DNA from 3 places in the Gottschalkia acidurici 9a genome. Region 2 is predicted to be linked to each of the others. Evidence: riboswitches for the same ligand, from Rfam matches in the RefSeq annotation. Region 2 holds a riboswitch; each other region holds the start of a gene.
The links. A riboswitch is a leader RNA that binds a small molecule or an ion and turns the genes downstream of it on or off. The one in region 2 is predicted to bind S-adenosylmethionine.

Region 1 (3,288 bases), 1.0 Mb from region 2:
TTTCTAAGTCTTCTATCAAGTCGTCTACATTTTCTATACCAACTGACATTCTTATAAGATCTGGTGAAACACCTGCTACTATTTGTTCTTCTTCCGTTAATTGTTGATGTGTAGTTGATGCTGCATGTATTATAAGTGACTTAGCATCTCCTACATTTGCTAAATGTGAAAATATCTCTACAGATTCTATTAATTTTTTACTTGCCTCATATCCACCTTTAAGTCCAAAAGCAAATATACTTCCTGATCCTTTAGGCAAATATTTTTTAGCTATTTCATGATATTTATTTGTTTTAAGTGCAGGATATTTCACCCATGCTACTTTTTCATGATTTTCTAAATATTCAGCTATTTTTTTTGCATTCTCTACGTGTCTTTCCATTCTAAGCGAAAGAGTCTCTATTCCCTGTAAAATTAGAAATCCATTAAACGGAGATAGACAGGCTCCTATGTCACTCATAAGTGTATTTCTTGTTCTTGTAATATAAGCAGTTTCTCCGAACTGCTCGTAGAACTTTACTCCTTTAAATCTATCTTGTGCTTCTGTAAGCTGAGGGAATTTTCCGTTATCCCAATTGAATTTTCCACTATCAATTAGTATCCCGCCTATGCTAGTTCCATGACCTCCTAAAAATTTAGTAAGTGAATGAACTACTATGTCTGCTCCAAATTCTATCGGTCTACAAAGATAAGGTGTAGCAAATGTATTATCTACTATTAGTGGTACTTTATTTTCATGTGATATATTAGCTATTTCTTCTATATCAGATACATTTATTTCTGGATTTCCTATAGTTTCTATGAATACTGCTTTAGTTTTATCTGTTATTACTCCCCTAAGCTCATCTAAATTGTCAGGATTAAAATACTTAACATTTATACCAAGGTCTTTAAAAGTATAATTAAAAAGAGTTACTGTCCCTCCGTATAAAGTTGATGATGCTACTATCTCATCCCCCGCCTTTGCTAGACCTAATATTGCATAAGTTATAGCTGCCATTCCAGATGACGTTACTAATGTAGATAATCCACCTTCTAACTGTGCTAATCTATTTCCTAATATCTCAAACACAGGATTTCTAGTTCTAGAGTAAGCATATCCGAATTTTTTTAATGCAAAAATATCTGCAGCGTCTTCTGTATCATCAAATAAATAAGATGCTGTTTGATAAATTGGTACTGCTCTAGATTTAGCTTCTCTATCTATAGTTTGCCCTCCATGAAGTTGTATAGTTTCAAATCGTAATTTTTTGTCCATTTACCTAGCCTCCTAATTTTCTATAATAAAAAATCTTCCTACTATTGTTCAGTAGGAAGATAATCTTCTGTTTCGTCTTATCTATCAGGATCCTACCTGCTGGATGTAGCACCTTCAAGAAATTCTCTTGGGTTGCTGGGCTTCACAGGGCCAGTCCCTCCACCTCTCTGGATAAGAATATTTTATTATCAAATATGTACCATATATTATAGATTATTATATAGTCTTAATAATATTCTGTCAACTTTATTTTTTATAATTCTTATAGGTATTATAGAGATTACTTTTTATATCTTTACAAAAATAAAATAATAAACTATAATTGTGTTAAATCATATAAAGAAAAATATAATAACATCGAGCTAGGGGAGCCTTTTGGCTGAGAAGGTTTAAAAACCTGACCCTTTGAACCTGATATGGTTAGAACCATCGTAGGAAAGCTTATATTTAGTTTACTTTATAATAGTAGATTATTTTTGCTATATATTATTTTGCATACTATAAGGCTTACCTAGAGGTAAGCCTTTTTTGTATTCTCAACAGTATTAAAGAGTTTTATTTAGAAGGTGGTGATATAAATGAACATTTTTATAAATGGTCAGAAAGAAGTTATAGAAGAAAGTATAACTCTTTTAGATTATTTAATATCCAAAGGACTTTATCCAAATAATGTAGTGGTTGAATATAATCTTAATGTACTTAGAAGTGAAGATTGGGCTAATACAGTATTAAAAGAAAATGATAGCTTAGAAGTTTTAAGCTTTGTAGGAGGAGGTTGATAATATGTCCGATAAACTAATAATTGGTGGAAAAGAGTTTAGTAGTAGATTGCTTGTTGGAACTGGTAAATATTCTTCCGATAAGCTTATTCCACAAGTCTTGGAAAAATCTAAATCTGAAATCATTACGGTTGCTTTAAGAAGAGTAAATTTTAGTTCTGATTCAGAAAATATACTAAGTTACATACCTAAAGGTATCCAACTTCTCCCTAATACATCTGGAGCAAGAAATGCTGAAGAAGCAATACGAATAGCTAGACTTGCAAGGGCAACAGGATGTGGAGATTGGATTAAAATAGAAGTTATTTCAGACAATAAATATCTTCTTCCTGATGGATATGAAACTATAAAGGCTACTGAAGTTCTAGCATCTGAAGGATTCGTAGTCCTTCCATATATAAGTCCAGATCTTATGGTGGCAAAAGAGCTTGTTAATGTAGGGGCTGCTACTGTTATGCCTTTAGGTTCTCCTATCGGATCAAATAGAGGTATACAGACTAGAGAGCTAATTAGAATACTCATAGATGAAATACCTATTCCAGTAATTGTAGATGCAGGTATAGGTAAGCCCTCTGATGCTTGTGAAGCTATGGAAATGGGTGCTGATGCTTGCCTTTTAAATACAGCTATAGCTTCATCTAATGACCCTATACTTATGGCTCAAGCTTTTGGTAGTGCGGTTGAAGCTGGAAGAAAGGCTTACCTTGCAGGACTTGGAGAAGTAAATATAACAGCAAGTGCATCTTCTCCACTTACAGGTTTTTTAAACGAATAATTTGATAAAGAAGGTTATATTATGAGTTTTTATAGTATTTGTTCTAAATACAAGGACTTCAATTTAGAAAGTTTTAATAAGCAAATTACTAAAAATGATATAAGGAAAATCTTAAAGAAAAGTAAGTTAAATTCTATGGACTTCTTAGCATTACTCTCTCCAACAGCAGAATATTTTCTTGAGGATATGGCTCAGCTATCACATAAACTTACAGTTCAGCAGTTCGGAAAGACTATACTTATGTATACTCCTATGTATTTAGCCAATTATTGTACAAATCAATGTGTCTATTGTGGGTTTAATGCAGTAAATAGTATAGGTAGAAATCAATTAACATTTGAAGAGGTTGAAAAAGAGTCGAAATTAATTTCTTCTAAAGGATTTAGGCACATATTAATACTTACCGGAGATGCAAAAAGTATATCTTCCGTAGAGTATATTAGTAAATGTGTAGATATTTTAAGGAAGTATTTTAA
Region 2 (3,288 bases):
CCCCTATAACCCCTATCTAAAGTATAGTTCAAAATTCTATGAATAACCATAGGGCCAGATTTATTTACTTCACAGTAAAAAACCATTTGAACGTAATATTTACCTTTTACGAATATAGTTTGAGAAATCTCCCTATATTCTGTTCCACTAGCAGTACGTAAAGATATAGCATCTGTTTCTAAACTATTTTGAAGCATTTCTTTAGCTTCATTTTTACTAATATTAGATTTTTCAGATAAGCTTTCTGCTAATTCATCTAGTGTTTTAGGATCACTAATTGTAACATCAGAGTTATTTAAATCCAAAGTTTGTGTGGAATCAATCGTGTCATTAGAAGCATAAGAATCAATAGAAACTGATAAAGTGAGTATGGTAGCAATTAAAAAAAGTGATAGATATTTGGTTAACGATTTAATCATTCTCATATAAATATGCACCCTTTCCATTTGTTTTTTCAACGTTGAAATATTAAATTTACAAATGCTAGCATAAATCAATCATATGACATAAAGAATTAAGTGTCAAATTAAACTATTTTTTATTTAAATACCTATTACAGGTTAAAATGTTTAGATTGTAATCAAGGTAGAGTTTTACACTAAGAACCGAAGATCAACCGAATGTTTTTCTCAGTTATCCTTCTGGCTCACGCGAGTGTTCCTGAAGGGAAATAAAGTTTTAGTTAATTTTTTAAAAAAGGTTATAGGTTATCTGAATACTAGAGTAAAGCCTTGTCTTTTAAGCCTGTGGAGCAAATTATCCTTACATGATCTTTTTATAATAATCATGGAAGAGAGGTTGCAGTGAGAGGGTTTTAGGTATAAAAAAAGATATGCAATTAATACATCTCTTAAGGGTTACAAACTTTACAGGCAGTATATACCGTGACTTGAGCTTCACTTGACGTAACGTATTGCTTTATTTGTCTTACAGTTCTACAGTTAGCTCTGTGATACTTTTTATCTGTCATGACTATAACAAGATCTACACTGGTGTTTTGCTGTGATTGAGTATTCGCATTATAGTTATTACTAGCAGTACTTTAGCTTCGTATTGAGCCTTAGCAGATTCGTTCCAAAGTCCTGTACTATTATCTTTGGCTTCTGATGTAAAACTAGTATTGGAATATTAAAGTTAGATTATTAGTTAGTAAGAACTGAAAGCAAGATAATAGAAGCATCAACAGAACACTTAGAGCAGTACCTGTAAGTAGAGATGAACTTATAGATTAAAAGTCAAATACAAAACTTATTATAAAAAAGCCGATGTTGCATGTATTGTTGGGAGTTCAAGAAAGTATATGAAGAAAGAAGGACTGTAATTAGCATGTGAGTTTGAGATAGCTATTGACATAAAAAAACTATGTGGTAACATTACTCTATTGAAAATAGAATAAAAAACTTGATTACCTTATCAAGAGAGGTGGAGGGACAGGCCCTATGAAACCCGGCAACCGATAATTTAAATTATTTGGTGCTAAATCCTGCAGGACTAGAGTTCTGGAAGATGAGGTCTTATTATAATAAGAAATAAGGGCTCTTCTTTTAGAAGGGTCCTTTTTAGTTAACAAACCAATTTCAATGTACTTTTGAAATTACATGAGTTATTAATATTCTTATCAATGACATAGAAGAAACTATCGACATAGGGGATTAAGAATTATAAACAATGAGAAGGATAAGATACTCAATATGCGTCTTATTGTGAATAATAAATATAAGGAGTGATATGTTAAAATGAGAAAATGGTTATTTACATCGGAGTCAGTAACAGAAGGACATCCAGATAAAATGTGTGATCAAATATCAGATGCTATACTAGATGCTATGCTTGAAAAAGATCCATCGTCAAGAGTTGCTTGTGAAACTACAGTAACTACAGGGCTTGTGATGGTAGCAGGGGAAATAACTACAAATACTTATGTGGACATACCTAAGTTAGTAAGAAAGACTGTAGAAGAGATAGGGTATACTAGAGCGAAGTATGGATTTGATGCAGAAACTTGTGCAGTTATGACTACTATAGACGAACAGTCAGCAGATATAGCTCAAGGAGTAGATGAAGCTTTAGAACATAGAGAAGGGCAAAAAAATGAATTAGATCTAATTGGAGCAGGAGACCAAGGTATAATGTTTGGTTTTGCTTGTAATGAGACTAAAGAGCTTATGCCGCTTCCAATATCATTAGCTCATAAACTAGCAAAGAGATTAACAGATGTAAGAAAAGATGGAACACTAGACTACTTAAGACCAGACGGAAAAACTCAAGTAACAGTAGAATACCATGATAATAAACCAGTTAGAGTAGACGCTATAGTTATATCTACTCAACATGGACCAGAAATAGATCAAGAGACTATAGAGAAAGACTTAAAAGATAATGTAATAAGTCCAATAATACCAAAAGAATTATTAGATGAAGATACTAAATACTATATTAACCCAACTGGAAGATTCGTAGTTGGAGGGCCACAAGGAGATACTGGACTTACAGGAAGAAAAATAATCGTAGATACTTATGGTGGATATGCAAAACATGGAGGAGGAGCTTTCTCAGGAAAAGATCCAACAAAAGTAGATAGATCAGCTGCCTATGCTGCAAGATACGTTGCAAAAAATATAGTAGCTGCAGGACTTGCAGATAAATGTGAGCTTCAACTTGCATACGCTATAGGGGTTGCACAACCAGTATCTATACTTGTAGATACTTTCGGAACTAATAAGATAGAAGAAACTAAAATAGAAGAACTAGTTAAAAAACATTTTGACTTAAGACCAGCTGCAATAATAAGAGATTTAGACTTAAGAAAACCAGTATACAGACAAATAGCAGCATACGGACACTTCGGAAGAGAAGACTTAGGATTATCTTGGGAGAAAACAGATAAAGCTGAAATCTTAAGAAAAGAAGGACTAGGACAATAATAAACCAATAAAACAATAAAAAAGAGCCTATACAAGGCTCTTTTTTATTGCAAAAAAATACAAGTAGTTAATGAAACTCTATTACATAGTTAGCACGACTTTATATATACACTAAATAGAAAAGAACGGACTTGAAAGATATCTTAAGCGGACTTTTACTCAACTCCTAAATTTACCAAATAAGTCTACATATATAAACTATACTTACCTAGGAATAAACAATGGAGTACTCCTAACGGAGGTAAGTATGTATATAAAGATAAATCACTTTTACGAACAGATTAAAAGTGGAGGACCAATAGATAGTAAATATAAAGAGGAGATTTTAGAAGATTTGAAACCACTGATAATATCGTCAATAAAG
Region 3 (3,288 bases), 1.1 Mb from region 2:
GTTTTATCTCCTTTATTCTCTTTATATAATTATTTATATCAATACATAAATTACATACTTTTATACTTTATAAATTTATAATATACAAAACTTCTATTCAAATCAAATCACTTTTTAAATTTACATACTATTATAGTATTTCTTCAGATAATTATTTTACTGATACATATTCATTTCCTTCTATATAAAATCTCCATAAATAATCTTTCGCTTCTTCTGCATAATCAATTCCAATCCTTTTAGACTCTACTATATTAATCTTTTCATCTACGTCAGGATTTTCTATATATAAGTTATCTCCACATAAATCTGCTTTATTTAAGCTTCTATCTATATCAAGTGCTATACATAGCTTTCCTGGGCCACTAGTGAGATTTCTTATTTCTCTTTTTTTAAGCTCTATATAGCTTTTATTAAATCTATTTAAAGACATTTCCTCTAGACCTTCTATAGGCTCTACTGCTCTAATTAAAACAGCTTCTGGTATTCCTTCTTCCTTAGTAACTACATTAAAACAGTTATACATTCCATATATCAAGTATACATAGGAAGTGCCGGGAATTCCGAACATAGCTTCAGTTCTAGGTGTGACTTTACCGCTATATGTATGAGCTCCTTTATCCTTAGTCCCCATATATGCTTCCGTTTCAACTATTTTTCCAACTATCTTTTTTCCTTTAGATTCTCTTACTAAGTATTTTCCTAAGAGATCTTTAGCTACTTCTAATGTATCCCTACTATAAAATTCTCTATTTAGCTTTTTCACAATATCACTTCCTTCAAATATAAAGTAAACCCCTAGTTATTTATTTTTTAATCTAGGGGTTTACTTTATATTATATCCTATTTTTATTTTTAGTATTAATCAAGTACATACGGTGTCTCTTGATATACATAGTAGTTTAACCAGTTTGAAAATAATAAACTCGCATGACTTCTCCATCTTACTATTGGCTCTTTAGTTGGGTCGTCTTGTGGAAAATAGTTTTTAGGTATATCCACATTGTCCAAACCTCTTGCAACATCCCTATCAAACTCGCTTTTTAAAGTCAAAGGATCGTACTCTGAATGACCGGTTACAAATACTTGTCTCCCATCCTTGCTAGCAGCTATATATACTCCACTTTCTTCAGACTCTGAAAGTAGTTCTATTTCTGGAATTCTTAATATATCTTCTCTTGATATATCTGTGTGTCTCGACTGCGGTGCAAAATATTCATCATCGAAACCTCTCAAAAGATTACTTTTTTTATTAATTACATTATGTTTGAATACTCCAAATATCTTTTTATCAAGCATATGTTTATTTATACTATAATGATAGTAAAGTCCAGCCTGTGCCCCCCAACATATATGAAATGTAGATGTTACATTACTTTTAGTATATTCCATGATATCCGCTAGCTCTTGCCAGTATTCAACATCTTCAAATTCTATATGTTCAACAGGAGCTCCTGTTATTATCATTCCATCAAATTTTTTATTTTTTATTTCTTTAAACGTCTTATAAAAACTTTCTAAATGTTCCTTACTTATATTTCTTGATTCATAAGTTTCTGTGCGAAGAAGTGTAATCTCTACTTGCAATGGAGTATTTCCAAGTAGCCTTAGTATCTGTGTTTCTGTTTCTATTTTAGTAGGCATAAGATTTAATACAGCTATTCTTAATGGTCTTATGTTTTGCGTTTTAGCTCTACTTTCTCCCATTACAAATATATTTTCTTCAGTTAATATTTTATAAGCGGGAAGTTCTGTAGGTATTACTATAGGCATAAAAACACCCCCAAAGTATATTTTTTCATAAAAAAAGCCTCTTTCAAAATGAAAGAAGCTTTTTTTGTATCGCTCCCTCATCTTCCGGATACCAATTTTTTTGGCTATACCGCTGGATTTAGCACCTTAGCACAAGCTCGGTTGCCGGATTTCATTGGGCCAGTTCCCTCAATCTCTCTCGATGAGTTTTTTATTTTATAAGTTTTATTATATATATATACATGTCAAATGTCAACATGTTCGCAATTTCCTTAATATTTTAGTCTGTTTACAAGTCCTATCATTCCTAATATATAACTATCTACACCAAATCCACTTATCTGTCCTATACATGCTGGTGCTGTTACTGACTTTGTTCTAAATTCTTCTCTTGCGTGAACATTACTTATATGAACTTCTACCGTAGGAATATTTACAGCTTTTAGTGCATCATAGATTGCTATGCTATAGTGAGTGTAAGCTCCAGGATTTATTATCATACCATCGTATTTTTCATAGGCCTCATGAATAAAGTTTATTATTTCTCCTTCTATATTACTTTGAACTATTTCTAATTCTATAGAAAGTTCTTTAGACTTCTCTCTTAAAATTTCACATAGGCTTTTATAATCTACATTTCCATATATATTCTTTTCTCTTATCCCTAGCATATTTATATTAGGACCATTTATTAGTAATATTTTCATATTATCATCTCCGTAATTTTGTCAACGACATCATCTAAATCTTTGTCATTAATTACTTCTATATCACAGTATTTTTTGTAAAGATCATATCTTTCCTCAAATAGCTTATATATTTTTCTTTACCATCTTTAAGCAGCGGTCTCTTTTCAACATCCACATCTGACACTATGTTTTCTATAGGTCTATTTATGAATATTATAATTCCATTTTCTTTTAAAGCTCTTATATTTCTTTCCCTCTTTACTACTCCACCACCTGTAGATATAACTACTTTTTCTTTTTTAGATACATCTTCTACTCCATTGCTTTCTACATCTCTAAAATACTCTTCACCATGCTCAAACATCTCATCTATACTCTTCTTCTCTTTTTCTACTATATATTTATCTATATCGCAAAATTCATATCCTAATTTTATTGCTAGTTTTTCACCTATAGTAGTTTTACCACAGCCCGGCATACCTATCAATACTATGCTTTTTTTCATATATTACGACGCCCTCCTATGTGGTTTTTTATAGTTTCCTAGTAGTTTAAAGTAAGTACTATTTGCCTTTATCTTTTCCACAACAAATTTTACTCTATCATCTTTTAAATTTCCTTCAAGATCTATATAGAAGAAGTATTCCCATGACTTCCCTAAAATAGGTCTCGACTCTATTCTTTGCATATTTAGATTATTCTCAGTGAAGTAGCTTAATGCACTATAGAGAGCTCCCGGCTTATGTGGTGCTGAAAAAACTATACTTATCTTATTATTATCATCATTAATTTCTAAGTTCTTACCTATAACTATGAATCTAGTGTAATTATTATTATTATGATTTAT

Region 1: another riboswitch for S-adenosylmethionine. It lies ahead of CURI_RS05915 (O-acetylhomoserine aminocarboxypropyltransferase/cysteine synthase family protein); the one in region 2 lies ahead of metK (methionine adenosyltransferase).
Region 3: another riboswitch for S-adenosylmethionine. It lies ahead of metA (homoserine O-acetyltransferase MetA); the one in region 2 lies ahead of metK (methionine adenosyltransferase).

Annotation. Positions count from the first base shown of each region.
Region 1 is NC_018664.1:1,261,595-1,264,882, reverse strand. It holds gene CURI_RS05915 (O-acetylhomoserine aminocarboxypropyltransferase/cysteine synthase family protein) at 1-1,258, opposite strand, end outside; SAM riboswitch class I at 1,333-1,436, opposite strand; TPP riboswitch at 1,613-1,713, shown strand; gene thiS (sulfur carrier protein ThiS) at 1,837-2,037, shown strand; gene CURI_RS05905 (thiazole synthase) at 2,042-2,812, shown strand; gene thiH (2-iminoacetate synthase ThiH) at 2,834-3,288, shown strand, end outside.
Region 2 is NC_018664.1:233,134-236,421, forward strand. It holds gene CURI_RS01120 (hypothetical protein) at 1-425, opposite strand, end outside; SAM riboswitch class I at 1,408-1,513, shown strand; gene metK (methionine adenosyltransferase) at 1,737-2,924, shown strand; gene CURI_RS14855 (sigma-70 family RNA polymerase sigma factor) at 3,172-3,288, shown strand, end outside.
Region 3 is NC_018664.1:1,330,786-1,334,073, reverse strand. It holds gene CURI_RS06205 (DNA-3-methyladenine glycosylase) at 152-766, opposite strand; gene metA (homoserine O-acetyltransferase MetA) at 862-1,773, opposite strand; SAM riboswitch class I at 1,848-1,961, opposite strand; gene aroQ (type II 3-dehydroquinate dehydratase) at 2,025-2,459, opposite strand; gene CURI_RS06190 (shikimate kinase) at 2,518-2,946, opposite strand; gene pheA (prephenate dehydratase) at 2,950-3,288, opposite strand, start outside.